Methylomagnum ishizawai: one gene and its partner. The protein of the gene in region 1 binds, or shares a complex with, the protein of each later gene. Links are inferred from orthologs where the notes say so. Each region holds a gene or a part of one and is shown on either strand. Other genes may lie near its edges. The genes, in order: dnaB and dnaG.

Region 1 (14,385 bases):
AAACATCTTGATGTACGCATCATTGATTGGTCTGAATCGTTAACCGAAAGCTGGCTTGCAGAACCCCTTACCTATCAAAGCAAGGTAGATGGCAAGTTCCGCACAGTTCCAAAATGGATTTTGGTCACCCAGATGTTTAATCACCAAACGCACCATCGAGGCCAAATAACTACACTGCTATCGCAAATAGGGCTTGATGTGGGTAGCACAGACATACCTTTTATGCCGCAGTTTCAGAGCAATATAACTGTCTGACGGGTTCCGATAACCGGGCGATCCGGGATTTCCGGCACGGTTTGCGGTTGGTGGCTTCCGGTTTCGGAATCGATGGTTTCGGGAAAGCGGATCGAGGATTTCCGAAAGCCCGGTTTCAAACTGAAGCTTTTGGAATGGCGGAACCGGCAAGCCCGTTCTCCGCAGCCAGCCTAACAAATCATTCAACTCACCATGCACCAACCCAAAAACTCCCCATGCCCTTTCGGCGAACGCTATCAAAAGTATTGGGATAAGCTTTCGCCCATGGAGCGCCGAATGGAAATGGATCTCGAAGGGCTCTATTCGCTGGACCTGCAAGCCTTGGCGCTGGAACTGGCGGAACGGATCCAATCCCCACGGGTGGTCGATGCCTTCTGCGGGGTGGGCGGAGCCGCCATCGCCTTCGCCCGCGGGGGCAAACAGGTTGATGCGATAGAACTGCAAGCCAGCCGCCTCGATATGGCCCGGCGCAATGCCCAAATCTTCGGCGTCGCGGACCGAATCCGTTTCCTGGAAGGCGATTGCCTCGCGAAACTCGAAGCGGCGGCAGACGCGGCGATTTACCTCGACCCGCCCTGGGGTGGCCCCGCCTACGGCAAGCTTGAACAATTCCGCCTCAAGGATTTTTCGCCGGACGGGGAAACCCTGCTACGCCAAGCCTTGGCGGCATCCCCCGAGGTTTTGTTCAAACTCCCCAAAAACTTCGATTTCGCCGATTTTCAGCGCATCGCGGAACCCACCGCGATACTCCGCAATGAATTCCGGGGAAACTTGGAATATTACACCGCCCTATTCATTCGGAAAGGTGGTTGAGGAATCCCCTCGCCGCAGCCAAGCCTGCCCCACAGTCCCCAGCAAGATTATCAAGAACAACACGAAGGCCACCGCCGCCGCATAGCCCAGATTCCACCAGCGGAAACCCTCTTGGAACATCAACAAAGCCACGCTCAGCGTGCTATCGGCGGGACCGCCCTGGGTCATCACATAAGGCTCGGCGAATAATTGGCAATAGCCGATCAAGGTGATGATGGTCACGAACAGGAAGGTCGGGGCCAACATCGGCAAGGTGATGTGCAGGAATTGCCGCCACGGCCCGGCCCCGTCCAGCATCGCCGCCTCGTACAAACGGCGCGGGATGCTTTGCAGCCCCGCGATAAACACGATCATGTTGAAGCCGAAATTCTTCCATACCGCCATCAGGATGAGGGCCGGCATGGCATAGGCCGGATCGCCCAGCCAATCGATGGGCGCGATGCCGAACCAGCCCAGCGCATAGTTCAAAAAGCCATGGCGCGGATGGTAGAGATAGCGCCACACCACCGCGACCGCGACCAAGGCCGTCACCACCGGCAGGAACAGCAAGGCCCGGAACACGCCTTTCCCGCGCACCAGCCCATGGTTCAGCAACAAAGCCATCCCCAACGACACCGCCACCGACAACGGCCCGCCCACCGCCACGAAATAGCCGGTATTCCGCAAAGCCGTGTGGAACAAGGGATCGACCAGCAGCCGCCGGTAATTGTCCAGGCCCACCCAGCGCAGCAAGCCCACATCGCCCAGCGCGTAGATGTCGAAATCGGTGAAGCTCAACAGCAAGGCCGCCAGCACCGGCAGGAAGAAGAACACGGCGATCAGCGCCAAGGCCGGGGCCACGAACCAGACGGCGGGATTGATGCGGAACGGTGTCATCGGGCCGAACGCTCCCGGTCCAACAACCAGCGGCGCTTTTCCAAAATCCGGTCCACCTCGGCATCCAAACCGGCCAAGGCCGCGTCCGGGCTTAGTTCGCCGCGCACTGCCTTTTCGGCGTAATGCGCCAGCTTGCTGGCGATGCGCTCCCATTCCGGCAGCTTGGGCGTGGCGGCGACCCGTTCCAATTGGGCCTTGAATGCCTGGGCCTTATCGGAACCGGCCAATTCCGGCGCGTCCCAGGCCGAGCGCCGGGTCGGCAAATCGCCGGTCAGCCGGTGGAACGCCACCTGCCGTTCCGGGGCCGACAGGAATTCGATCAAGCGGGCGGCTTCCGCCTTGTGGGCCGAACTCTGCGCCAAGGCCAGACTCGCCCCGCCCGCCAGCGACAGGCCGGGATATTCCCCATCCGGCGCGGGCAGCGGAGCCGTGGCCCATTGGTCTTGCATCGCTTCCGGCAAGCGCCGTCGGAATTCGCCGATATTCCACGGCCCGGTGATGTACATGGCGAAATAACCCCGTGCGAATTCCTGATAAAGATTGGCGATCTGGGCCTCGGCCAGAGCGGGCGCATAGCCGCGCCGGAACAGGTCCAGATAAAAATCGAAAGCCCGCCGGAACGCGGGGCTTTGGAAATCGCCGAAGCGCCCGCCCCCGCGCAACAAACCCGCCCCCACCTGCAAGCCGAGGATCGCCGGCACCTGCCATTCGTTCATGGGCAACAGCAAGGCATAGCGTTCCCCGCCGGGCAAGGTCTTGATGCGGGCCATCGCGTCCGACCACTCGCGCCAAGTGCGCGGCGGCTCGCTGAAACCGGCCTGGGCCAGGATATCCTTGCGGTAGAACAATAGCCGCGTATCCACATACCAAGGCAGGGCGTAGAGCCGCCCGTCGATTTCGTTGGTGGCGAGCAGCCCCGCGAAATAATCCGCCCGCGCCCGGATGGCCTCGGGTACCCGCCCGGCGTCCAGGGCATCGATGGCCCGCAGCGCCACGAATTCCGGTATCCAGGTATTGCCCAGTTGGAACACATCCGGCATGGCCTCGCCCGCGTAGGCGGTCAGCAGTTTCTCATGGGCCGCGCTCCAGGGGATTTGCTGGACTTCGACCCGCAGCCCCGGATTCAGCCGCTCGAATTCCGGCAGCAGTTGCCGCACGGCCTCGCCCTCGCCGCCCATGGCCCAGAATTGCAGCCGCACCGGCCCGGACCCGTCGCCGCAGCCCGCCAGCGCGAGGCAGGCCAGCAGCGCGGCGAAACCCGGCGCGGATCGGTAACGACGGAAAAAAGTGGCGATGCCCATGGTGCGAGGGTTCTGCGTTGGAGTGGCCGCCGATTGTACACAGCCCGCCCGAATTGAGCGCCCGGCCCGCATCCTCTATGCTTGCCCGCACCCGCATATCGGGCGGGCGATGCAGTTATACGAGGCGATGGCGCGGTGAAAAAAACAGTGTGGATCGGATTGGTGCTGGGGCTTTGGGCCGCGATGGCCGGACCCGTAAACGCGGACGGGACGGCCCCGGTGAATCTCGAAATCCACCCCGGCGCGGAATTGGCCCCGCAAAAACAAGCCTGGGAACAATCGGTGGGCGGGGAAATGGCCGCACGCCCCTTGCTCAAAGCCCGGCTGGCGGGCTGGCCCCGTGTCCTGCGGGCCGAACCGCCCGCCCCGGACACCGATACCCGGACCTTCCTGCTGAAAATCGCCGCCGACACCTGGCGCGGCCTCGACGCCTTCACCGACCTGGCCCACGGCCTGCCGCTGGACCGGGTCGAATTCGAGAACGGCGGCATCGCCCCGGAAACCACCCGCATCGGCGATTACACCAGCGTCACCAATATCGGCTTCCATTTCCTGGCCGTGGCCTCGGCCCACGAACTCAAGCTCATCGACCGGGAACAAGCCCTGACCCGGCTCAAGGCCACCCTGGCTTCCCTCGAACGCATGGAAAGCCATCGCGGCTTCTTCTTCAATTACTACAACACCACCACCCTGGAACGCACCAGCGATTTCATTTCCTTCGTCGATTCGTCCTGGCTGACGGCGGGCTTGATGGTGGCGCGGCAGGCGTTCCCGGAACTGGCGGAGCGCTGCTCCCGGCTGATCGGGCCAGGCGACTACGGCTTTTTCTACGACGAAAAATACCGGCTGATGTCGCACGGCTACCACGTCCCCTTGCGGACGCGCTCGGATTACCACTACGGCGTGTTCTACGCCGAATCGCGCCTCGGGAGCCTCATCGCCATCGCCCAGGGCGCGGTGCCGGAAGCCCATTGGTTCGCCATGTCCCGCACCTTCCCGCCGGAAATCCACTGGCAAACCCGCCCGCCCCTGGGCCGCACCGAATACAACGTCAACGGCTTCCGCTGGACCGGCGGGCATTACCATTGGCGCGGCCAGGACTACGTACCGTCCTGGGGCGGCAGCCTGTTCGAGGCGCTGATGCCGCGCCTGGTGCTGGACGAAAGCCAATACGCCCCCGCCAGCCTGGGCCGCAACGGCGACATCCATACCGCCATCCACCGCCAATATGCCCAGGAAGAATTGGGTTTCCCGGTCTGGGGCATGTCGCCGAGTTCCAATCCGGCGAATGGGCGCTATGAAGAATACGGGGTGAAACCGCTGGGCATCGCGGGCTATAAATCCGGCGTGGTGACGCCGCACGCCGCCGCCTTGGCGTTGCTGGCCGAACCCGAGGCGGCGGCGGCGAACCTGCGGAAACTGGCGGCGCTCTATCCCATCTATGGCGATTTCGGCTTTTACGACGCGGTCGATCCCCAGGGCGGGGCGGTGGCCTATCACTATCTGTGTTTGAATCAGGCCATGATCCTGGTGGCCCTGGCGGATACCCTGGCCGACCATGCGATACAAAAGTTATTCGCGGCGGATGCGGGGGTGAAGAAGGTGTTGCCCTTGTTGGGGATCGAGCGGTTCGCGGGGCAGTAACGCCATGGCCTCCGTCTCCTTCGAACACCTCGAAAAAACCTACCCCAACGGCTACCACGCCCTGCGCGATTTCACCCTGGACATCCCGGATGGGGAATTGATGGTGCTGGTCGGTCCCTCCGGCTGCGGCAAATCCACCTTGCTGCGCCTCCTGGCCGGTTTGGAGGACATCAGTTCCGGCACGCTCAAAATCGGCGGACGCGTCGCCAACACCCTGTCGCCGCAGGAGCGCAACATCGCCATGGTGTTCCAGGATTACGCGCTCTATCCCACCATGACGGTGCGCGGCAACCTGGAATTCCCGCTCAAGATGCGCAAGCTGGCCAAGGAAGACATCCGCCGCCGGGTGGCCTGGGCGGCGGAATTGCTGGACCTGGGAGAAGTGCTGGACCGCCTGCCCAAACAACTTTCCGGCGGACAGCGGCAGCGGGTGGCGATGGGACGGGCCTTGGTGCGGGAACCTTCGGTGTTCCTGCTGGACGAGCCTTTGTCGAACCTCGACGCCAAGCTGCGCGGGCAGGTGCGGACCGAAATCGGCGAGCTACAGCGGCGGATGGGCGCGACCATGCTCTATGTCACCCACGACCAAGTCGAGGCCATGACCTTGGGCCGCCGCATCGCCGTCCTGCACCAAGGCCGGATACAGCAAGTCGCCGACCCCAAGACCTTGTACGAGCGGCCCGGAAATCCCTTCGTGGCGGGCTTCATCGGCAGTCCGCCCATGAACCTGTTCGCGGCGATGTTGGAGCGGGATGGACCGGACCGGGCGCGGTTGCGGGTGGCGGGACGGGTGGTGGCGGAAGGCGTGGACGCGGGGGCCTATGTTGATGGGGCGGCGGTGCTGGCCGGGATACGCCCGGAGGCGGTGCATTTGGCCGGACCGGAGGAAGCGGGATTCGAGGCGGTGGTGGTGGGGACCGAATACCTGGGCCACGAGACCTTGCTGTATTTCCAAGCTGGGCCGGAAACCCAGGCGTGGACGGCGCGGCTTCCGGGGATGCACGGGTTAGGGCCGGGCGATAGGCTACGTTTGGCGGTGGCGGGACAAGCGGTGCGCTTGTTCCCGCGGGAGGATTGAACGCGGCGGGGCGCGGTCCTGGCGGTATCCCATGCCACAGGAACAACACTAAAATTGCCTTGTTCGAGAACCCTAAGAAAAACCCCGACGAGGAACAGCGCATGACCCAAAACAACCTCCCCAAAATCGTGGTCGTCGGCGGCGGCGCGGGCGGCCTGGAACTGGCCACCCGGCTCGGCGCCAGCCTGGGCCGCCAGGGCCAGGCCGAAATCACCCTGATCGACGCCACCCGCACCCATATCTGGAAACCCCTGCTGCACGAAGTCGCAGCCGGCACCCTCGATTCCCACGACGACGAACTCGACTACCTGGCCCAGGCCAACGCCAAACATTTCCGCTTCGTGCTGGGCCGCATGGACGGCCTGGACCGCGCCCGCAAGGAAATCCACCTCGCCCCCATGTTCAACGCCGAGGGCCGGGAAATCATGCCGGCCCGCACCTACCCCTACGATTTCCTGGTCATCGCCGTGGGCAGCGTCTGCAACGACTTCGGCATTCCCGGCGTGGCCCGCCATTGTTTGTTCCTCGACACCACCGAGCAGGCCGAGCAATTCCAAATCCGGCTGATGGAAGCCTATCTCCACGCCCATGCCACCGGCGGCAGCCGGGGCGAGGGCGAACTGGACATCGCCATCGTCGGCGGCGGGGCCACGGGGATCGAGCTATCGGCCCAATTGCACCAAGCCACCCGCTTGCTCAACGCCTACGGACTCGACAACGTCCATCCCTCCGACATCAAAATCCACTTGATCGAAGCCTCGCCCAACCTGTTGCCGGGACTACCCGAACGCCTGTCGCGGGCCACCTTGCACCAGCTCGAAAGCCTGGGCGTGGAAGTGCTGTTGGGCGAAAAAGTGGTGGAAGTGACGGAAGCGGGCGTCGCCACCCATTCGGGCCGGTTCATCCCGGCGGCGCTCAAGGTGTGGGCGGCGGGCATCAAGGCACCGGATTTCCTGCAAGGGCTGGACGGCCTGGAAACCAACCGCATCAACCAGATCAAGGTGCGGCCCACGCTCCAGACCACGGTGGACGATGCCGTCTACGCCATCGGCGATTGCGCTTCCTGCCCCTGGCCCGCCAAGAGCGCTACCGCCACCGTGCCGCCCCGCGCCCAATCGGCCCACCAGATGGCGAGCCTGGTGCTGAAAAACCTGCGCCGCGCCTTGCGGGGCCAGTCCCAGGCCGATTACCACTACCACGATTACGGCTCGCTGGTTTCCCTGGGCAAATACAGCACGGTGGGAAACCTGATGGGCAATCTGATGGGCACGGTGATGATCGAGGGCTTGATCGCCCGCCTGGTCTATCTGTCCTTGTACAAGATGCACCAGTGGGCGCTGTTCGGGACGCTGCGGGTGGGCTTGCTGATGGTGGCGAACTTCTTCCGGCGGCGCTTGCGGCCCCGGATCAAGCTGCACTGAGCGGGCTTTCGGGTTGGGATAGCAGGTTGCGGAGGCGTTCGGCTTGTTCGTTCCAACCCAGCCGTTCGGCAGCGTCCAGGGCGGTTTTTAGGATGGCGATGCCTTTTTCCGGGTCGCCGCGTTGGCGGAGTAATTGGCCGTAGTGTTCGCCCACGGCGGCAAGCCCTTCTATAAGCTTGAGCCCCTTGGCGATCTCATAGGCTTCGGTCAAGTGGGCGAAAGCTTGGGCTTGTCGGCCCTTCTCTAATTCGATTACGGCGATTCTTAAGAGCGTTTTAGCTTTCCCGATAACATCGCCCAACCGTTCGTAAATCGGCAATTGTTCTTCCTGGTGGATGCGTAGCGCCTCGTCCAATTGTCCCCGTGCTTGCAAGATGTCGGCGCTCTTCCCCCGCGTTATTGCCTTCGACCGCACATCGCCCAGGCGTTCGTAGACAGGAAGTTCCTCTTCTTCTCGGATGCGAAGTGCCTCGTCCAACCGTCCCCGCGCGTATAGGATGTCAGCTATTTTCCCCTGCGCTATCGCCTTCAACCGCACATTGCCCAGTTGCTCATAGACTGGCAACTCCTCTTCTTCGCGGATGCGCAATGCCTCATCCAGTTGTCCCCGCGTTTGCAAAATATCGGCGATTTTCCCCTGTGTTACCGCTTTTCCCAATGTGTCACCCAGCCGCTTATAGATTGGCAGTACTTCCTCCTCCGAGATACGTAACGCCTCGTCCAACTGTCCCCGTGCTTGTAAGATGTCGGCGATCTTTCCTTGAGTTACTGCCCTTGAGCGTTCGTCGCCCAGCCGCTCAAGATCATCAAAGACCGTATTCAGCCGAGCCAACGCCTGATCCAAACCTCCCCTCAACCAAAGAATATCAGCACCCTTCCCCAAGGTTTGGGCTGCGCCTCTACGGTCGCCCGCATGTTCAAAAATAGCGTTGGCTTGGTCATAGGCTTCCAGTGCTTGTAACCATGCTCCGAGGTCTCGATATAAATTCCCCAAAGTATTCCAAAGCGCCCCGCGCTCAGAGCCGGAAAGTTCTTCGCCCTTGTACGCCAAAAAATCCCGGATTTCCGCGACCCGCTGCAAACGCTCATCCCGCGTGGCGCTCCCCAAATCCAGCGGCTCGGGCCAAGCCATACTTTCCAACTCGACCGGCCAGGAAAAATCCACCACCCCCGACCGCCATTCCCAAGCATCCGGCGCGGCTTGGGCGAACTCCCGGATTTGATGTTCCAACAGCCACAACACCAAAGGCCGCCGACACAACCGGGCGATCCAATCACGATGCACATTGAAGACATACAGCCGGGAATCGTCCTTCCCCTGCCCCAGCCACAAATCCAAGCCCACCAAATGCAGCGCCCCCGGCTCCTGGCCATGACTTTCCAACCAACGCTCGAACGCCGCGAAATCGGCGAAACCATTGGCGTCCAGCCGCTCATGGGCTGATTCCCCCGCCTCTTGCCGCAACCTCTCGATCAACTGGTCGCGATAAACGGGCCGGTTGTAGCCAGCCAGCACCAGGGCGAAACGCCCGGCGGCACCTTCCAGCAACCGCTTGAGCCGGACCCATTCCCCCGCATGTTCCGGCGGTGGCGTCACAGGTCCGAACAGATCGGCGGCATTCATGGCGCGACATAGGCGGGCAAGGTCCGCACCACCGGATGCGAACGCCACCAATAGCTGTTGTATTCCAACAATGCCCCGTAATACAGCAATTTGCCGACCCGCTCCCGGTCGTCCTCCGACAACTGCGAAACATCCTCCAAAGCATCCACCCGCCGCAGCAAGGCGAAATCCTCGGCGGCAAGCTGGTAGCGGTAATCGGTGGCGTAGCGCTTGACGGCCCGCTCGGCGGCGGCGCGGTCGAAAAACTCGCTTTCCGCCTCGGTGTAGGCGTAATTCAAAAGGCGCAGCAAATGGCGCGGATTGCCGCCGGAATAGCGGATGAAATAATCCAGCGTGGCGAGATCGTCGAACAACTCCTGAGCAACCCGTTTCAACACCATCTCGCGCATGGCGGCATAGCCTTCCGGGTCGGGCCGGGCCTCGTCCAGATCGGACTTTTCGCTCAGCTTAATCATGGGCAGATGGAACAGGTCGGTATAGATGTTTAGCAGGAAAGTCCGATGGTTGAACACCAGCGCAATCGGAGCGCAATAAATGAAATCGGCCTGGATTTGCTGTAATTGGTGGATGTTGTCGATGAAGAAGGCTTTGCTATCCTCCCTCGACAGACGGTCGGTGCCATCGACCAGGAACAAGAGGCGGTCACCCAGCCCGCGCCGCCCCAAAGCGCCCCGCGCCGCGACCAGCAAATCATTGAACGCCTGGGAGAAATCCCTATAGCTGTTCTTGACCACGGTACGGAGTTCTTCCTTGTAGGTCGAATTGACCTTGAAAGAACTGGTCAGGCTGGCGAACAATTTGCACAGGAAAGGAATGCTGGCCTGGACTTCCGCACCGGACTTGATTTCGGCAGCCAATTCGCGGGTACGTTCATTCTTCTCGATCCTTTCGCTGAACCAGCCGGTCAGATTCCGCAAAAACATCGGATCGATCACAACACCCTCGCCCTCGATCCGGGCCAACAACTCCGCCGCCAAAGCCAGCAAGACATCGGGATAGCCCAGGTTATGGGTATCCAGCCGTTCCAGCGTGTCTAGCATGACCACGTAAAACTGGCCCGGCTCATGCAATTCGACCGCCAGCCGCCTGAGTTCGGTACTTTTGCCGCAGCCGATGGGACCGCTATAAAGGAAGTAATTACCGCCGTTGGGATTGCCTCCCATCAAGGCACGGATGATCTTGGTATGGTTGAAATTGCCCCGCGCCTTGGCGGTATCCACATAGCGCGGGTCGTCGTAGGCCAAGGGCTGGTCGAAGCGCAACTCCCGGTTGGCTGCGAGCAAGGTCCGGGGTGGTTGGTAAGGAATGGGTGGGTTTGTCATTAAAACACCTTCCAAGGTGGGATTTTGGGCATAGTTTATCTTCACCCGCCCCTGTATCCGGCGAAAATCATGAATGACCGCCCCGCGCCCACGTATCCACGCTTACACCCCGCGCCAACCCCGCCCAAGGCTCCCGCCTTGATGGGTGTGCTATGCTATCGCCCCTTTTTCGGCAGGGCTCCGACCATGCGACTCCCCGACTTCCGTTCCTCCCGTGTGCTGGTGGCCGGCGATCTGATGCTGGACCGCTATTGGCACGGGGCCACCTCGCGCATTTCGCCGGAAGCCCCGGTGCCGGTGGTGCGGGTGGAAGGGATCGAGGAACGGATCGGCGGCGCGGGCAACGTGGCGCTCAACATCGCCGCCCTGGGCGCGGGGGCCGAAGTCCTGGGCTATTGCGGCGCGGACGAGGCGGGCACCGGCTTGACCGGCTTACTGGAACAAGCCGGGATCGACTGCCGGGTCGAACGGGTGGCGGGCCTCCCCACCATCACCAAGCTGCGCGTCCTCAGCCGCCATCAGCAATTGATCCGGCTGGATTTCGAGCAAGGTTTCCACGGCGTCGATCCGGCGGTTTTGACGGCACGCTTCGCCGCCCGCCTGCCCGAAGTCCAGGCCGTGGTGCTGTCCGATTATGGCAAGGGCACCCTGCACCACATCCGCCCCTTGATCGAAGCCGCCCGCGCCGCCGGAAAGCCCATTTTGATCGACCCCAAGGGCGGCGACTTCGACAAATACCGGGGCGCGACCCTCATCACCCCCAACCGCGCCGAATTCGAGGCCGTGGCCGGTCCCTGCCGCGACGACGACGAACTGGCCGCGAAGGCCCGGCACCTGGCCGAGCGACTCGACCTCGACGCGCTCTTGATCACCCGTGGCGAACAGGGCATGACCCTGGTGCGGCGCGACGCTCCCGACCTGCACCTGCCCGCCCGCGCCAAGGAGGTCTACGACGTGACCGGCGCGGGCGATACCGTGATCGCCGTGTTGGCGGCGGGCCTCGCCGCCGGGCTGGCCCTGGCCGAAGCCACCCCGCTGGCCAACCTCGCGGCGGGCCTGGTGGTGGGCAAGCTCGGCACCGCCAGCGTCGGCCTGGAGGAATTGGCCCAAGCCCTGCCGGGCGGCCCCACCCAACGGCGCGGGGCCATCGCCCTCAGCGACCTGTTGCCGATCCTGGACGCCGCCCGCCGCCAGGGCGAAAGGATCGTCGCCACCAACGGCTGTTTCGATATCCTCCATCCCGGCCACATCCGTTATCTACGGGAAGCCCGCGCCCTGGGCGACCGCTTGGTGGTGCTGGTCAACGGCGATGCCTCGGTGCGCCGCCTCAAAGGCCCGGAACGCCCCATCCATCCCCTGGCCCACCGCATGGAAATGCTGGCGGCGCTGGCGGCGGTCGATTGGGTCGTCCCCTTCGAGGACGACACCCCCCGCGCCGCCATCGGCCACATCCTACCCGACGTGCTGGTCAAGGGCGGCGACTACGCCGACATCGGCGCCATCGCCGGCCACGATCTGGTCCTGGCCCACGGCGGCGAGGTCAAACTGTTAAGCTTCGTCGATGGCTATTCCACCACCCGCCTCATCGAAACCCTGCGCCAAGCCTGAACCCTGACCATGGCAGAACGTATCCGACGCAATCCGAATGCCTCCAGGGACGAGCAAGTCGAAGCCCTGAAACTCCCGCCTTTTTCCGTCAACGCCGAGCAAGGCGTCCTCGGCTCCCTGCTGCTGGATCGGCTGGCCTGGGACAAGGTGGCCGATATGCTGGTCGAGGACGATTTCTACCGCCACGACCACAAGCTGATTTTCCGGGCCATGAAGATGCTGGCGGAAAAGCAAGGCCCGACCGATGTCATCACCTTGGCGGAAACCCTGGAAAGCCTGGGCTGGCTGGACGAAAGCGGCGGGCTGAGCTATCTGGCCTCGCTGGCCAAGGAAACCCCCAGCGCCGCCAATATCTCGGCCTATGCCGATATCGTCCGGGAAAAATCCATCCTCCGGCAATTGATCGCCTCGGGCGCGGAACTGGCCGACCTCGCCTATTTCCCGCAGGGCCGCACCACCCCGGAATTGATCGAGACGGCGGAGCGCACGGTGTTCCGCATCGCCGACCAATACCGGCGGCAAGGCACCGGCTTCAAGCCGATCCGGCCCCTGGTCACCGCCGCCGTGAACCGGGTGGAGGTGCTGTTCCACAGCCAAGGCCATATGACCGGGGTGCCCAGCGGCTATACCGACCTCGACGACAAGACCTCCGGGTTCCAACCGTCCGACCTCGTCATCGTGGCGGGGAGGCCGTCGATGGGCAAGACCAGCTTCTGCATGAACATCGCCGAACATGTGGCGCTCAAGGAAAAACTGCCGGTGGCGGTGTTCAGCATGGAAATGCCCGCCGAGCAATTGGTGCTGCGTATGCTGTCCTCGCTGGGCCGCATCGACCAGAGCAAGGTCCGCACCGGCAAGATGGAACAGGACGATTGGCCGCGGCTGGGTTCCGCCATCAACATCCTGGCCGAGGCCAAGCTGTTCATCGACGACACCCCGGCCATGACCCCGACCGAGGTCCGCGCCCGCTGCCGCCGCCTCGCCCGCGAGAACGGCGGCCAACTGGGCATGGTGATCCTCGACTACCTGCAACTCATGCAATCGCCGGGCAGCGAAAGCCGGGTGAACGAGATTTCCGATATTTCCCGCTCGCTGAAAGGCATGGCGAAGGAACTCAACGTGCCGGTGATCGCGCTGTCCCAGCTCAACCGCAGCCTGGAGCAACGGCCCAACAAGCGGCCCGTCATGTCCGATTTGCGCGAATCGGGCGCGATAGAGCAGGATGCCGACATCATCCTATTCATTTATCGCGACGAGGTTTACAACGCCGAGTCCCCGGACAAAGGCTCCGCCGAAATCATCATCGCCAAGCAGCGCAACGGGCCCATCGGCACCGTGAAGCTGACTTTCCTCGGCCAATACACCCGCTTCGAGAACCACGCCCCGACCGTCTATATCGGTGGGAACCCATCCGGCGGCGGCGGGGGCTATCCGCCCAACGGCGGGGGGGAATTCTGACGGTGATAGGCTGCTCCGCCCACGCCACCCTCAACCTCGCGGCGGTGGCCCGCAATCTGGCGCGGGTGCGCGGCTTCGCGCCCAGTGCCAAGGTCATGGCGGTCATCAAGGCCGATGCCTATGGGCACGGGCTGGTCCGCATCGCCCGCGGCCTGCCCGACGCCGACGCCTTCGCCGTGGCCCGGTTGGACGAAGGCTTGGCCCTGCGGCAGGCCGGCGTCGCGCAACGCATCGCCGTGCTGCAAGGCTTCGTCAATGCGCGGGAATTGGAAGCCCACGCCCGGCACGGCCTGGAACCCATCATCCACGCGCCGCGCCAAATCGATTTGCTGGAACAGGCCCAATTGCCCGCGCCGCTGGCGGTCTGGGCCAAGCTCGATAGCGGGATGCACCGGCTGGGACTGTTGCCGGAAGAATTCGACGCCGGCATGGCGCGGCTACACGCCTGCCCCGCCGTGCTGAAACCCATCCCGGTCATGACCCACCTCGCCAACGCCGACATGTTGCAAGACCCCCTGACCGAGCGCCAACTGAGCGTGTTCGAACGGGCGCTGGGCACCCTGCGACCCGAGCGCGGCATCGGCAATTCGGCGGGGCTGATGGCCTGGACGGGAACGCGGGTGGAATGGGTGCGGCCCGGCATCATGCTATACGGGGTTTCGCCCTTCCCCTACCGCACCGGCCCGGACGACGGACTCGAACCCGTCATGACCTTCCGCACCCGGTTGATCGCCATCAAACAACTCCGGGCGGGCGACGCCGTGGGCTATGGCGGCGATTGGATCTGCCCGCACCCGACCCGGCTCGGGGTCGCCGCCGTGGGCTATGGCGATGGCTATCCGCGCCATGCCCAGCCGGGCACGCCGGTCCTGGTGCGGGGCCAACGGGTGCCGCTGATCGGCCGGGTGTCGATGGACATGATTACCCTGGACCTGACCGATTGCCCGGCGGCCCAGGTCGAGGACGAGGCGATCCTCTGGGGCGA
Region 2 (14,473 bases), 2.4 Mb from region 1 along the record:
CCCCCCCGCCCCCCCGCGCCGCGGCGCAGCCAACGCCGCGCCCGGTATCGCCGCCGTCCGCGGCGCGTCCGGTACCGCCGCCGCCCCAGGCCGCGCCCACCACGGAAGAGGAAGAAGACCGGACCGAACAAGAGGAGATGGATGCCGCCCTGGCCCAGCTCGGCAGCCCCGATCCGACGCAACGCCTGGAAGGGGCCGAGATCCTGGGCGCCTATCCCAGCGAGGAAACCGAACTGGCCCTGGCCCAGGTGCTGAACAGCGACCCGGAGGCCGATGTCCGCAACGCGGCGGCGCAGAGCCTCGGCTATGTGGAACAGCCCTCGGACGACACCGTCGCCGCCCTGATGGCCGCGCTGGAGGATCAAAACGAGGAGGTCCGGGCCAGCGCCCTGTCTTCCCTGGAGGATTACCTCGCCGCCACCGACGAAGGCTCCAAGCGCTACCGCCAACTCGACGCCGGACTCCGGGCCAAGATGTCCAACCAGGGCACGCCCAAGGATATCCGGGAAGCCATCCACGATATCCTGCAAGACCAGGCGGAACAGGCCACCCACTGAGCCCCGGCCCGTCCCTCACCCCAGGGGCGGGAACCCGGCCAGCATGTCCCTGATCCCCTGCCGGACCGCCGGTTCCACCCGTTTTGACCGCGCCGCGCCCTCGAGTCCCCGGTACACCTCCCGGAACCGCGCCGAGCCGGGGTCGAGGTGGTCGAGGTAGGCCGACAGGCTGGCCAGCGCCGCCGCCTGAACCCCCTCCCCGGGCCATTCCACCGCCTTCAGCAGCAGGGCGACCGTGGCCGCTTCCGGCTCCTTGAACGCCATCAGCGCCCGCAGCGCCGCGACCTGGGCCTCGGCCCGGCGCGGCGCGTCCAGGAACCGCAGCAGCGCCCGCTCGGCTTCCGGCGTGGGGTAGGCCGCCAATTGCTCCGCCCCGGCGATCTGCGCCTCGGCCTCCGGGCTGTCCAGCATATGGGAAGCCGCGGCCACCTGCCTATCCACCAAGCGCCGCTGTTCGGCGGCTTGGTCGGGCGTGGGCGCAAGGCCCGCGCCCAGTCCGGCGGCCAGGGCCGCGAGGTCGGGCGGCGCGGGCGGACCGGCGGCGGGGGGCGGGTTCCGGCGGTCCGTGGCGCAGGCCGCGAGCAGGCCCGCCAAGAGCAGGATAGGCAAGGACTTGTTCGGCATAAGCATGTCGGAGGCATTAAAAAAGCGGGCGCGACCGCCCGCTTCCGGTCCATTGACCAACCCGGACCGTCCCGTATCAGGGAGCCATCAGGGTGCCGTTGCCCGCGTTGGCGAAGGGCAAGGAGTTCGGGCACATCGGGTGCGCCCAGGCGTTCCAGTAGGCGCCGAGCCCGCCCGTGCTGCTCCCCATGACCAGTTCGTCGCCCACCGCGGCGTTGGGCAGCAGGTTGCCCTGGGCCGCGCTGTACACGGTGCCGTCCGCGCCGTAGTTGAACGTGGTGATGCCCACGGTGCCCGCGCCCGGATGCGCGTTCAAGGCCCCGCGCACCTGCCATGCGAAAGCGTGGTCGCGGCAGGAGGTATCGCCGGACACGCCGATGGCCCCGATCTTCTTGCCGTCCTTGTACAGCGCCAAGCCACCGCCGAAGACGTTGATGCCGCCGATACGCTTGCCGACCAGGGGGTCGGTCTCGGTGCCGTACAGCTTGGGGGAACCCAGATAGGCTTGGCTGGCATCGACCGGGTTGCTCGCTTGCAGGCCGTAGAGGCTGCCGCCCGGCTGCACCGGGGTGTAGAGGTTGGCGGTGGAAATGGCGTAGCCGTCCAGGCTGAAGGCGTTGGCGGTGAAGGCCTTCTGGGCCGAGATCACCCGGCTGCCCAACCATTCCCGGTTGCCCGCGAAGGGGCCTTCCCTGCCGTTGGTTTCGACCCGGCAAACCAAGCCGGTCTCATCGACCAAAGTGACCCACATTTTCAAGCCATAGCCGCCGGTTTTGGCCTTAGCCGCCGCCGCGATAGCATTTTCCAGGTCGGTGTCGGAAACATCGCTGCACTTGGCCCAAACCCCGGAAGCCGAAACGGCCAATAGCGCGGCGATAACGCCGCCGAGTATCTTCTTATGCATTTGTCCACTCCAATTCTTCTAAGCCTATTAAGACGCGGGTCGATCCCGCAGAATCGACCGGGCAATTATCCAAGCGGCGATTCGGATTACAAGGGAATCCGCCCAGTTTTTTGAACAAGCCCACAAAACCCCGCCGCCCCGCGCCCATGCCATCCAACCCCAGGGTTCCGGTGGATCGCCACCGGGCGGCCTCCCAAACCCCACCCCTCCGAATCCACGACGAATCGCCGCCATGTCCAATCACCGCAACAAAATTATCGCCGCCGCCTGGATTACCGGTTTGTCCATAATGGTATTTACCTACCAGGAAACCATCGCGCCACCTGGGAATCACCCCGTCCCGGAAACACCACAGGGACCTGCCGATACCCCACCCCCCCAGGTATCTCCCCGGTCCGTGGTTCCCCAGGCGCCCGGCCCATCCTCCATAGCGCCGCGCCCCGCATCCCCCGCCAGGGAAGACGAAACCCCCGCCGTACGGCAACGCGATTCGGCCCTGGCCCGGCTCGGTGACATCGACCCCGAACGCCGCGCCGACGCCGCCGAGCAACTCGCCGCCTACGCCGACCGGGCGGCGGAAACCGCCCTGGTCCAAGCGCTGGCCGGCGATCCCGTGGCCGAGGTCCGCGTCGCCGCCGCCCGCGGCCTGGGCCATGTCCGCAAACCCAATCCAGCCACCTTGGACGCGCTGTTCGCGGCGCTGCGCGACCCGGATATCGCGGTGGGGATGGCGGCGGTGGGCAGCCTCGGCGGGTTCCTCGCCCATAGCGAAACAGGGACCAAACGCGACCGGGCGCTACGGGCCGGATTCCAGGCCAGGGCGGCGGCGGCGGACGTTCCCGCCGCGATCCGGGAAATCCTGCGCGACGCCGTGGCGGGACGGGACGGGCCTTGACGGCCCGGCTACCGCGTGGGCCGGCCCAGGCGCAACCTGGGCACGGCGGCCAATAGCTTGCGGGTGTAGTCGTGGGCCGGTTCGTACAACACCTGGCGGGTTTCCCCGAGTTCGACGATGCGGCCCCGGTGCATCACCGCCACCCGGTCGGCCAGTTCCGCCACCACCGCCAAATCGTGGGTGATGAAGAGATAGCTCAAGGCCCGCCGTTCCCGTAGTTCCTTGAGCAGCTTGAGGATTTGCGCCTGCACCGAGACATCCAAGGCGCTGGTCGGTTCGTCGCAGACGATGAGCTTGGGTTCGACCGCCAGGGCGCGGGCGATGCAGATGCGCTGGCGCTGGCCCCCGGAGAACTCGTGCGGATAGCGCAGCCGCGCCGCCACCGGCAAACCCACCGCCCGCAGCAAATCCCCGCAGCGCTCGCGCCGTTCCCCGGCCCCGAGTCCGGGACGCTGGGCGCGTAAACCTTCCTCGATGATATCGCCCACCACCATGCGCGGGTTCATGGACGAATAAGGGTCTTGGAACACGATCTGCATCTCGGCGCAGCGCTTGCGCCGCGCCGCGCCCGCCAGTCCCGCGATTTCCGCGCCCTCGAACCGCACCCGCCCGCCGGAGGTTTCGATCAGGTTCAGGATGCCTTTGCCCAGCGTGGTCTTGCCGCAACCCGATTCGCCCACCAGGGCCAAGGTCTCGCCCTGGCCCAGGCGGAACGATACCCCGTCCACCGCCCGCACCTGGTCCACCGTGCGCTGCAACAGCCCGCGCTTGATCGGGTAATGCACGCGGAAATCCTCGACCTCCAGCAAGGCCGGGCCGGTTTCGGCGCGGGCGGGCCGGTCCAGGCAGGCGTCGAGCCGGGGCATGGCGGCCAGCAACTCGCGGCTGTAAGCATGGTTCTGGCGCTGGAAGAATTCGGGACCGCCCTGCTCCACGATCCGGCCCGAACGCATCACCGCCACCCGGTCGGCCAGTTCGGCGACGATGCCGAAATCGTGGGTGATGAGCCAGAGGGCCATGCCGCGCTCCCGGCGCAGGCGCTTGAGCAATTCCAGGATTTGCGCTTGCAGGGTCACGTCCAGGGCGGTGGTGGGTTCGTCGGCGATCAGGAGTTCGGGTTCCCCGGCCAGGGCCAGGGCGATCATGACGCGCTGGCGCATCCCGCCGGAGAGCTGGTGCGGGTATTCGTCCAGATGGCGGGCCGGATCGGGCAGGCCGACGTGGTCCAAAAGCTCCAGGGCGCGGCGGCGCAGGGCCGCGCCCTTCAAGCCCAGGTGCAGGCGCAGGGTTTCGCCGAGTTGCCGCCCGATGGCCATGACCGGGTTGAGCGAACTCATGGGGTCCTGGAACACGATGCCGATGCGCCGCCCGCGTATCCCGCCCATGGCGTATTCGGGCAGGGCGAACACCTCGGTCCCCCCCAGCCGCACCGAACCGCCCCGGACGCGCCCGTTGTGCGGCAGCAGGCGCAGCACCGACAAGGCCGTGACCGATTTCCCCGAGCCGGATTCACCGACCAGGGCGAAGCTTTCGCCCCGGCCTATCCCGAAGGACACGCCATCAACGGCGGGGGTGTGGTCCGGGCCTTGTTGGAAGCCGACGCGGAGGTCGGTGACGGTGAGCAGCGGGGGCGCGGGCGGACGGGTATCCATGGTAATACCGGGGCGTGGTGGTGGGCGGGGCCATGATACAGGGGCGGCGCGGGACCGCCTATCGACCGCGCCCGCCCCGCCAGGACGGAACCGATCCCCGGCATGGCCGGGTACCGGAACACCCGGCCCGGTCCTTGGGCCAGGACTTGCCGATCCGGGCCTCCGCCCTGGCTCAAGGGACGCGCGCCGCGGCCCTCATCCCTTTTGGCGGGTGCGGGTCCGTGGATGGCTGCCATAATCAGGGGGGCTTTCCCTGCTTATCCCTAGACGACGCTGTTCCGTGCCATGCCCTTTCTGAAATCCCTGAGCAACGACGAGTCCTACGAAAGCGCCGAACGCTTCCGCAAAATCATCGAACACGCCCCCATCGGCATGGCCATCGTGGCCTTGGACGGGCGTTGGCTCGAAGTCAACCTGGCCCTGTGCAAGCTTGTCGGCTACACCCCGGAAGAATTGGCGGAAACCACCTTCCAGGACATCACCCACCCCGACGACCTCTCCTCCGACCTCGCCAATATCCAGCGCCTCCTGGATAACGAGACCGATGTCTACCAGATGGAGAAGCGGTACATCCACAAGGGCGGCTGGACCCTCTGGGTCTTGCTCACCGCCTCCCTGCTGCGCGATGCCAACGGCGCGCCCCTCTATTTCATCTCGCAAATCCAGGATATCTCCGAACGCAAGCGCACCGAGCAGGCGCTCCTGGAAAGCGAGCGGAAATTCCGCGCCATATTCGACCAGACCTTCCAGTTCATCGGCCTGATGACGCCGGACGGGACGCTGGTCGACGCCAACCGCACGGCGCTCGAATTCGCGGGGCTTTGGGAATCCGACGTCATCGGCAAGCCCTTCTGGGAAACGCCCTGGTGGACGCATTCGAAGGAACTCCAGGCGAAGCTGCGGGAGGCGGTGGCGAAAGCGGGGGCCGGCGAGTTCGTCCGTTTCGAGGCCACCCACATGAGCGCCGAGGGGCGGATCCATTATGTGGACTTCTCCCTCAAGCCGATCCTGGACGGGGATGGCAAGATCAGCCTGCTGATCCCCGAAGGCCGCGATATCACCGATCGCAAGGCGCTCGAATGGCGGCTGGAACACATGGCGCATGTCGATCCGCTGACGGGGATGAACAACCGGCGGCGCTTCCTGGAATTGGCGGAGCTGGAATTCGAGCGCGCCCGGCGCTACCAGGGGAAAAACTTGTCGATGCTGATGCTCGACCTGGACCACTTCAAGCAAATCAACGACACCCATGGACACCCCGCGGGCGACGCCGTCCTGCGGAAGGCGGCGCAGGCCTGCCGCGAGAGCCTGCGCAACGTGGACACGCTGGGCCGGCTCGGGGGGGAGGAATTCGCCGCCCTGCTCCCGGAAACCGCTGGCCCGAGGGCGCTCCAAATCGCGAAGCGGGTATGCCGGGTGATCGCCGGCACGCAGGTGGCGCTGGACAACAAGCCCCCGATCAACGTCACGGCCTCCATCGGGGTGGCGAGCCTCTCCGCGGGGGATACGGGCGTCGGCACCCTCCTGGAACGCGCCGACGCCGCGCTCTACGAGGCCAAGCACGCGGGACGGAACCGGGCGATGCTGGGGGACTGAGCAAGCCCGCCGCCCGCCTAGAACGGCCTCAAGGTATACGGGACGGGATCGGTGACGGCCTCGCCGGGCTTCTTGTTGGCGATCTGCACGAACTGCCGCGCCCAGCGGTCCATGATGCCCTTGGCCGGGCCGTACCAAGTGAGCCGGGTCAGGTCCAAGGGCCCGACATCGGCCATGTCGCGGTCGGCGAAGGTCGCGACCACCTCGCCGGTCTGCAAATCGCGCAGGCGGCCCTCGAACGCCGCCCGGCGCTGGTTCACCGCGCCCATGGCCGAACCCGTGCCGATCGGCCCGGCCCAGGACAGCGCGTGCAGGACGGGGGTCGAGGGGTCGATCTCGATCAGGGCCAACTCCAGCCGCAGGGCCGGGCGCCGATGGTCGGCGGGATTTTCCAGGACCATGAAACGGTGGTTGGGGTCGTCCTTGAACGCCTTCACCAAGCGGTCATGGAAATACACGGCGAGTTCGGCGATATCCTTCTTCACATCGCCGATCCAACTGGCCGAACTAGCCTTGTGCAACCAATCCATCTCCATCATGTACTGGGTGTTGACCGGCGCGACCACCAGTTCGCCATAGCCGCCCTTGTCGAAGCCGGGCTTGATCCAAACCTTCTGGAACGGCAAATCGTTACGATGGGAGGCTTGCTCCGGCTGCCAGATGAAGCCCTGGTCGGGAGCGGGCGCGACGGCCTGGGCCTTGACCGCGTTGGCCCCGTCGCGGACGCTGGAACAGGCGGCGAGGGCGATGCACAGGACGGACAGGCCGGGGAAGCGGACGGGATTCTTCATGGATGGGGATTCCTCGCGGGACGGGTGGATGGATGAATCCCATAGCTTACGCGATCCCCCGGCCTCGTCCCCACCGGTCCCGGCTCAAAAGCGGGAGAAGCCCCGTTCGTTGCACTCCCTGTCCGCGCCGTCCCGAAGCCGGACCTGGGGATGGAAAGGCTCCAGCCTTGCCGTGTGGCGCGGAACCGCGGGGTGCTTGTCCTCGGCTGCCGAGGTTTTGAAGAAGCCCAGGGTCCGCTGCAATTCCATGGCCTGCCCGCTCATCTCCTCCGCCGTGGCGGACAGTTCCTCGGAGGCCGAGGCATTCTGCTGGGTGGTCCGGCTCAGTTGGTTCATGGCTTCCGCGATCTGCTTGGCACCGGACGCCTGTTCCTCGGAGGCGGCCGCGATTTCCTGCACCAGGCCGGCGGTCCTCTTGATCGAGGGCACGATCTCGCCCAACAGCGTCCCGGCCCGCTCCGCCATGCCGACACTGGATGCGGCCAGTTCGCCGATCTCCTGGGCGGCGATCTGGGAACGCTCGGCCAGCTTCCGCACCTCGGCGGCCACCACCGCGAACCCCTTGCCATGCTCGCCGGCCCGCGCCGCCTCGATGGCGGCGTTCAGGGCGAGCAGGTTGGTCTGATAGGCGATATCGTCGACGATGCCGATCTTGCCGGCGATCTGCTTCATGGCCTGGACGGTCCGGGCGACGGCTTCGCCGCCTTCCACCGCCTCGCGGGAGGATTTCTCGGCGATGTTGTCGGTGATCTTGGCATTGTCCTTGTTCTGGTTAATGGAGGCCGCCATCTGCTCGGTGGAGGAGGAGGTCTCCTCGACGCTGGTGGCCTGCTGGGAAGCGGCCTGGGACAGGGATTGGGAGGTATCCCGCAATTGCTCGGACGCGCAGGACAAGGTGCCCACCAGGTTGCCGACTTCGGATAGGGTTTCCGCCAGCTTGCGCAGGCTGGCGTTGATCGTCTCCTGCAAATCCAGGAAAGTGCCCCGGCAATCCCCGTCGACGGTGGCGGTCAGGTCGCCCCCGGCCACGCGGCCCATGGCCTCGCGGATGCGCTCCACCGGCCCGACCACGGCGTCGAGGGTGGCGTTCACGCCCTCGACGATCCCGCGATAGTCGCCACGGTGCCTGGAGGCGTCCGCACGGATGGCGAGCTGGCCCTCCATGCCGGCCTGGGACAACATCAGCGCGTCATCGACCAGGGCCTTGATATTGGTGGACATATGCGCCATGGCGGCCATCAGGCTGCCGGTATCGCCGGTCTTCAAGGTAATGGGCATGGACAGGTCGCCATCGGCGATGCGGTTGGCGATGGCGGTGGCCGTTGCTGGCTCGCCGCCCAATTGGCGCACGATGGTCAGGACGATGTAATAGCCGACCCCGGCGACCAGGAACGCCGTGAACAGCGTCCCGCCCCAACTTTGCCACACGGCGGCCGCTTGGATTTGCACGGCGTCGGCGGCGGCTTTTCCCGCCAGGTCGGCATTGTACTTGGCATGGTCCTCAATACTGTTTTGCAGGCTCCGGGCAGGATCGGTCAAGCGATCCAGGGCTTCCCGCGCCTGCTTTTTGTCCATGCCCTGGGAGAGCGCCAGCACCGTGGCAAGCCCGGCCTCGTATTGGTTCCATTGCGCCAAGTTGGCCTTGTACAGGCGGCGGTCCTCGTCGTCCGAGACCAGCGGTTCGTACGCCCTGAAGGCCGCCGCCAAGTCGCTCTTGGCGCTCTTCAACTCCTGATCCAACCGCTCCTGCTTGCTGCGGTCCTCGTTGAGTACGTGCCGGAACAGGCGAATCCTAACCACGCCAAATCTTTTGATGATCGAATTCACCGCGACCAAGGAAGGCACGCTATTGACATTGGCATAATTGGCCGCAGCGAATACCTGTTGGATTTGGTAGTTCGACAAGGCCGCCAGGCCGATCAAACCCAACAAGTTGAAGATGATCAGCAACAACATTTTCTTATGGATCGTCATGTTCAATATCCTGGAAAAACGGCAACCCTCAGCCGACGCAATGGGCCGCGCTGGCGCTTATCGCCGTTGCGGATGGATTCGAGGCGAAAGCGTATAAAAAACCATTGGGGCCAAACCCATCGAATCACTGGACCCTGACGCTGCCACCCACGGCGGACCAACCTTTCGCCAAGTCGCAGTTCGAATCCAAACCTTTCATCGATACCTCGACGGTGGAGGCGCTGGTGGCGGTGATGATCGTCAGTATTTCCGTGGAACATCCGCTTCCCATATTCACCCGGTGCTGGACCCCTTCGATTTTGGTGGGGGCGATATATCTGCCCACGAAGTAATGGGCAAAGCCATGGGCGATGTTGATAAAGGTGAGTTGCGTCCCTTCTTGGAAATAATTGATCGATTGACTGGGATCGCCATTCTCCTGCCATTGGCCCGATAAGTTGTATCTTGGTTTTAGCAAGGTCTCCGCAGAAGCGTCGAATACCCATATCAAAGCAGCTACCGACGCTATCGCCATGGCGAATCTTGTTGCTTTATTTTCCATACCGCTATCCTCCAATCACATACAAATATACGGCATTCCCCATAGACATATGTATCCATGAGAAAAAACCCCATGGTATTTCCAGGGGGCATGGAAGAGGTATAGAAGATTTTCCTAAAAGATCAACCCGGCCCGCGCGGTGCCCCGATACTCCTTCGTGAAACCTGGATTTCCCACAAGACTCCAAGCGTCTGGCCCAGGAGTCGGCTAGGGAATTGGCGTTTGGAGCGCGCCGAATATGCGCGGTTTTTGGCACAAGGCGAACGCCTAATGGACCGGGCTTAGACGCCCGAAATTTAACCGGCCTGATTGTCCCGTTTCGATAGCTCTAACTCTTCCAGGCGGCGCTCCATCTCGGCACCGTACTTGGCTTCTTCGGCATTCGCCACCATGACCCGCAACCTTCGCTCATCTTGTATCTGGTCCACGATGGCCTTGATCCGGTCTCGCAATTTCCCTATACCGTCATAGGGCACTCCCTGTTCATCGTCCGAAAACGTCTTGGGCACGATTTGGGCGCGAGGCAAATAAAAAAGGCTTAGGCGATGCGCCTAAGCCTTTGATTTTATTGGTGGGCCCTCAAGGACTTGAACCTTGGACCAAGGGATTATGAGTCCCCTGCTCTAACCAACTGAGCTAAGGGCCCTGAATGAAGCGCGTATTCTAATCCATATCGAGGAAACTGCGAAGCTGCTCCGAGCGCGAAGGATGCCTGAGCTTGCGCAAAGCCTTGGCCTCGATCTGGCGGATGCGCTCGCGGGTCACATCGAACTGCTTGCCGACCTCCTCCAGGGTATGGTCGGTATTCATATCGATGCCGAAGCGCATCCTGAGCACCTTGGCCTCGCGGGCGGTCAGCCCGGCCAATACCTGCTGGGTGGTTTCCCTAAGGCCCGCCACCGTGGCGTGATCGACCGGCGACAACACCCGCGAATCCTCGATGAAATCCCCCAGATGCGAATCCTCGTCGTCGCCGATGGGGGTTTCCATGGAAATCGGTTCCTTGGCGATCTTCATCACCTTGCGGACCTTGTCCTCCGGCATGTCCATCTTGGACGCCAGTTCCTCCGGCGAAGGCTCGCGCCCCATCTCCTGCAACATCTGCCGGGAAATCCGGTTCAGCTTGTTGATGGTCTCGATCATGTGGACCGGGATACGGATGGTGCGGGCCTGGTCGGCGATGGAGCGGGTGATGGCCTGCCGGATCCACCAGGTGGCGTAGGTCGAGAATTTATAGCCCCGGCGATACTCGAACTTGTCCACCGCCTTCATCAGGCCGATATTGCCCTCCTGGATCAAGTCCAGGAATTGCAGGCCGCGGTTGGTGTATTTCTTGGCGATGGAAATCACCAGCCGCAGATTGGCCTCGATCATTTCCTTCTTGGCGATGCGGGCCTGGGTTTCGCCGGCGGCGACGCGCTGGTTGATTTCGCGGATATCGCGGATCGACAGCCGGTATTCCCGCTCGATGTCGACCAGACGGGCCTGCGCCGCCTCGATGTCGCCGGCGTAATGGGCCAGGGCGGCTGCATAGGGCTTGCCGGAATCCAGCCAGCGCCGGACCCATTCGGGGTCGGTCTCGTGGCCGACGAAGCTGGCGAGGAATTCCGGCCTGGGCATCCGCGCCTTCTGCACGCAACAATCCTGGATGATGCGTTCCTGCCCCCGGACCTTGTCGAAAGCGCCGTGCAGGACATCGGTCAATTCCTTGAAGAACTGCGGGGTCTTCTTGAACTCCATGAAGCTCTCGGCCAGGGCGTCGCACGCCTTCTGGGTCTTGTCGTGGTGCGGGCCGTATTTTTGATGGGCGGCGAGGGCGGCTTTATGGCGCTTGGCGAATTGCTCCAGCTTTTGCTTCACCAACTCGGGGTCGGGTCCGGTCTCGGCGTCGTCGTCGGCGAGGATGCCGGGATCGGCTTCGGTATCGGCGTCCTCCTCCAAGGGCGGTTCGCCGGCGGCGGCGGGATCGAAGAAATCGGAAATCAGGTCGGACAGGCGGATTTCGCCGGCTTCGACGGTCTCGAACGCGGCTAGGAAGCGCTCCATCGCCGCCGGGAACCGCACCAGTTCGTGGGCGGCGAGGTTGATGCCCTCCTCGATGCGCTTGGCGATGCTCAATTCGCCCTCGCGGGTCAGGAGTTCGACCGTGCCCATTTCGCGCATGTACATCCGCACCGGGTCGGTGGTGCGCCCGAGTTCGGCGTCCACCGACGAGGCCAGGGTCGCCGCGACTTCCGCCGCCTCCTCCTCGTCGTCCTCGCTGATGACCGCACTGTCGGCGATCAGTTCGGCATCGGGCACGTCTTCGTGGACCTCGATGCCCATGTCGTTGATCATGCAGATGATATCTTCCATCTGCTCGGGATCGACCAGATCGCCCGGCAAGTGGTCGTTCACCTCGGAAAAGGTGAGATAACCCTGCATCTTGCCCTTGGCGATCAATTCTTTGATCTGAGATTGTTGCTGTTCCAGACTCATCAACCCAACCCGCTCGGCTATTTATGGTGAGACTTTCCTATACCCAAATTCCCCATTAATCACTAAGTCGCACAAACCTATCGATGGCCTCCCGTTATTTGATTTCCCCCAACAAGGTTAATAACTCTTCCCGCTCCTTGGGGCCGAGGGCCGTCAAGGGCTTGCTTTTCAGTTCGTCCAGCCGCTGGGCTTTGAATTGTCTTTCCAGTCCCGCGAGGGTATCGGCGAAGACTTCTTGTATTTTTTCGGGCGGCACCAAGGTATCCAGTCCCAGCAGCGCCGCGACGGTCTTGGCCTCCTGGGATTCCCGGAAATACTCCAGGATCGCGCCCGGCGTGAGGCCGGGGTGTTGGTCCAGCAGGCCGAGGATCCGGGCGGCGAGCTGGCCTCCTTTCCCGGTTTGGATCAGGTGCTGGCGGGTTGGTGCGGCGATGGTGGCGGCGAGCCGCGGATTTTGCAGGAGCAAAGCCAAACACAGCCTTAACAAGGAAGGTTGGCCGCGCTTGCCGCCGCCGCGCCGGGTTCCGACAAGCTTAGCCGAATTACGGGGCGATTCTAACGGCGTCTGGCCGACCAGTTCCATCAGCCGTTTCCGCATCATTTCGCGCAATTCGCCGGGGGGCATTTGCTTGATCAAGGGCTTGGCCTGGTTGACGAGGCCCGCCTGGTCCCCGGTATTGCCCGCCATGGCCGTGAGGTTCAGCCCTTGGGTCAAGCGCTCGAAGAAATAATGCGAGAATGGCTTGGCATTCTTGATCCGCGCCAGGAAAGCCTCGGTGCCCTCCGCCCGCACCAGCGAATCGGGGTCGTGTTGTTCCGGCAAGGCCAGGAAGCGCAGTTGCCGCCCGTCGCGCAAATGCGGCAGGCTGGCTTCCAGGGCTTTCCAGGCCGCGTTGCGCCCCGCCGTGTCGCCGTCGAAGCAAAACACCAGTTCGCCGGCGTAGCGGAATAAGAGGTTGATATGGTCGCCGGAAGTGGCGGTGCCGAGGGTGGCGACGGCGTTGGGGATGCCGAATTGGGCCAGCGCGATCACGTCCATATAGCCCTCGACCACCAGGATGAATTCCGGCTTCCTGACCGCGTTCAGCAGTTCATAGAGTCCATAGACTTCGTGGCTTTTCTTAAATGTGGCGGTTTCGGGGGAATTCAAGTATTTGGGCACCCCGTCGCCCAGTACCCGCCCGCCGAAACCCACCACCCGCCCGCGGCGGTCGCGGATGGGAAAGACCACGCGGTCGCGGAACCAATCGTAGGCGGCACCGCCCTCCTTGACCGTGACGAGGCCCGCCGCCTTGAGCGTTTCCGGCGGGAAATCCTGGGGCAGGACGCGGTAGCCCGGCGGGGCGTAGCCGAGGCGGTAGCGCTGGGCGATTTCGCCGGTGACGCCGCGGCCTTTCAGGTATTCGACGGCGCGGGCGGCTTCGGGATGGGTTTTGAGCTGGGTTTGGTAGAAGCGGGCGGCCCAGTCCAGCACGGCGTATAGATCGGTGGTCCGTTCCGGGCCCGGCGCGTCGGGTTTACCGGGGCGCGGTTCTTCCGGGATTTTGAGTCCGGCCGTATCGGCCAGGGTTTCCATGGCTTCGCGGAAGCTCAGGCGGTCGTATTCCATCAGGAAGCCGATGGCGTTGCCGCTGGCCCCGCAGCCGAAGCAGTGATAGAACTGCTTGTCGCGGCTGACCGAGAAGCTGGGGGATTTTTCGTTGTGGAAGGGGCAGCGGGCCATGAAGTTGCCGCCCGAGCGCTTGAGGGGAACCCGAGCGTCGATCAGTTCGACCAGATCGACGCGGGCGAGGACTTCTTGGATGAAGTGTTCGGGAATCTTGCCGGCCATCGTTCATGATCCGGCGGGAGGCGCGGTGCCCCGTGGCAGTCAGGCACCGAGCAGGCTTTTGACCCTGGCGCTGACCACGGTCATATCGGCCCGGCCCTGCATCTGGGGTTTGAGCGCGGCCATCACCTTGCCCATGCCGCCGACGCCAGTGGCTCCGGTTGCGGCCAGCGCGGCCTGGATCAGGGCGTCGATCTCGGTTTCGGTGAGGGCTTCTGGGAGATAGGTTTGGATCACCGCGATCTCGGCGCTTTCAATCGCCGCCAAATCCTCGCGGCCACCCGCTTGGTATTGGGCGATGGATTCGCGCCGTTGCTTGACCATCTTGTCGAGCAGGGCGACGACCTGGGCATCGTCCAGGCTGATGCGCTCGTCCACTTCGCGCTGCTTGATCGCCGCCATGATCAAACGGATCACGCCCAGGCGATCCTTGTCGCCACCTTTCATGGCGGCCTTCATGTCGGCTTGCAGGCTTTCTTTCAGGGAACTCATGGCGGGGAATCCAGGATCAGACTTGCGGACGGCCTTTGCGGAGGTTCTGCAGGGCGAAGCGTTCGCGGGAGAGCTTTTTCAGGTGGCGCTTGACGGCGGCGGCGGCTTTGCGCTTACGCTCTTCGGTGGGCTTCTCGTAGA

Evidence for each region.
Region 2: the proteins of dnaB (region 1) and dnaG are in contact, whole or in part, in a crystal structure (PDB 2R6A), measured with the Geobacillus stearothermophilus proteins. The link is inferred for Methylomagnum ishizawai from one-to-one orthologs. Residues at the interface, in WP_033016901.1 of Geobacillus stearothermophilus: Ser13, Glu15, Ala16, Gln18, Glu91, Leu92, Asp94, Ala95, Val96, Pro97, Thr98, Ala99, Ala100, Asn101, Tyr104, Tyr105, Ile108; in WP_049624496.1 of Geobacillus stearothermophilus: Lys456, Leu457, Leu458, Pro459, Ala460, Asn463, Ala464, Leu467, Leu535, Leu536, Ile537, Ala538, Gln544, Glu545, Asp548, Tyr549, His552.

The regions. Positions count from the first base shown.
Region 1 is NZ_AP019783.1:1,849,080-1,863,464, reverse strand. Bases 11,266-14,175 are described here. They hold dnaB (replicative DNA helicase), read left to right. Parts: upstream 11,266-11,951; coding sequence 11,952-13,400; downstream 13,401-14,175. Other genes in these bases: alr (alanine racemase), read left to right, coding at 13,406-14,175; hldE (bifunctional D-glycero-beta-D-manno-heptose-7-phosphate kinase/D-glycero-beta-D-manno-heptose 1-phosphate adenylyltransferase HldE), read left to right, coding at 11,266-11,942. Outside these bases: K5658_RS08585 (DinB family protein), read left to right, coding at 1-255; K5658_RS08580 (RsmD family RNA methyltransferase), read left to right, coding at 532-1,068; K5658_RS08575 (carbohydrate ABC transporter permease), read right to left, coding at 1,045-1,944; K5658_RS08570 (sugar ABC transporter substrate-binding protein), read right to left, coding at 1,941-3,245; K5658_RS08565 (glucoamylase family protein), read left to right, coding at 3,381-4,889; K5658_RS08560 (ABC transporter ATP-binding protein), read left to right, coding at 4,894-5,967; K5658_RS08555 (NAD(P)/FAD-dependent oxidoreductase), read left to right, coding at 6,069-7,388; K5658_RS08550 (tetratricopeptide repeat protein), read right to left, coding at 7,375-9,012; K5658_RS08545 (ATP-binding protein), read right to left, coding at 9,009-10,334; more of hldE, read left to right, coding at 10,521-11,265; more of alr, read left to right, coding at 14,176-14,385. UniProt on the Escherichia coli protein: The main replicative DNA helicase, it participates in initiation and elongation during chromosome replication. Travels ahead of the DNA replisome, separating dsDNA into templates for DNA synthesis.
Region 2 is NZ_AP019783.1:4,204,703-4,219,175, forward strand. What follows is about bases 11,476-14,473. They hold dnaG (DNA primase), read right to left. Parts: upstream 13,844-14,473; coding sequence 12,107-13,843; downstream 11,476-12,106. Other genes in these bases: rpoD (RNA polymerase sigma factor RpoD), read right to left, coding at 11,476-12,012; K5658_RS19000 (GatB/YqeY domain-containing protein), read right to left, coding at 13,883-14,332; rpsU (30S ribosomal protein S21), read right to left, coding at 14,349-14,473. Also shown: K5658_RS18935 (HEAT repeat domain-containing protein), read left to right, coding at 1-557; K5658_RS18940 (hypothetical protein), read right to left, coding at 573-1,166; K5658_RS18945 (GlcG/HbpS family heme-binding protein), read right to left, coding at 1,258-2,085; K5658_RS18950 (HEAT repeat domain-containing protein), read left to right, coding at 2,483-2,980; K5658_RS18955 (ABC transporter ATP-binding protein), read right to left, coding at 2,989-4,632; K5658_RS18960 (diguanylate cyclase), read left to right, coding at 4,918-6,228; K5658_RS18965 (DUF3313 family protein), read right to left, coding at 6,246-7,019; K5658_RS18970 (HAMP domain-containing methyl-accepting chemotaxis protein), read right to left, coding at 7,104-8,993; K5658_RS18975 (hypothetical protein), read right to left, coding at 9,118-9,534; K5658_RS18980 (hypothetical protein), read right to left, coding at 9,831-9,986; more of rpoD, read right to left, coding at 10,198-11,475. UniProt on the Escherichia coli protein: RNA polymerase that catalyzes the synthesis of short RNA molecules used as primers for DNA polymerase during DNA replication.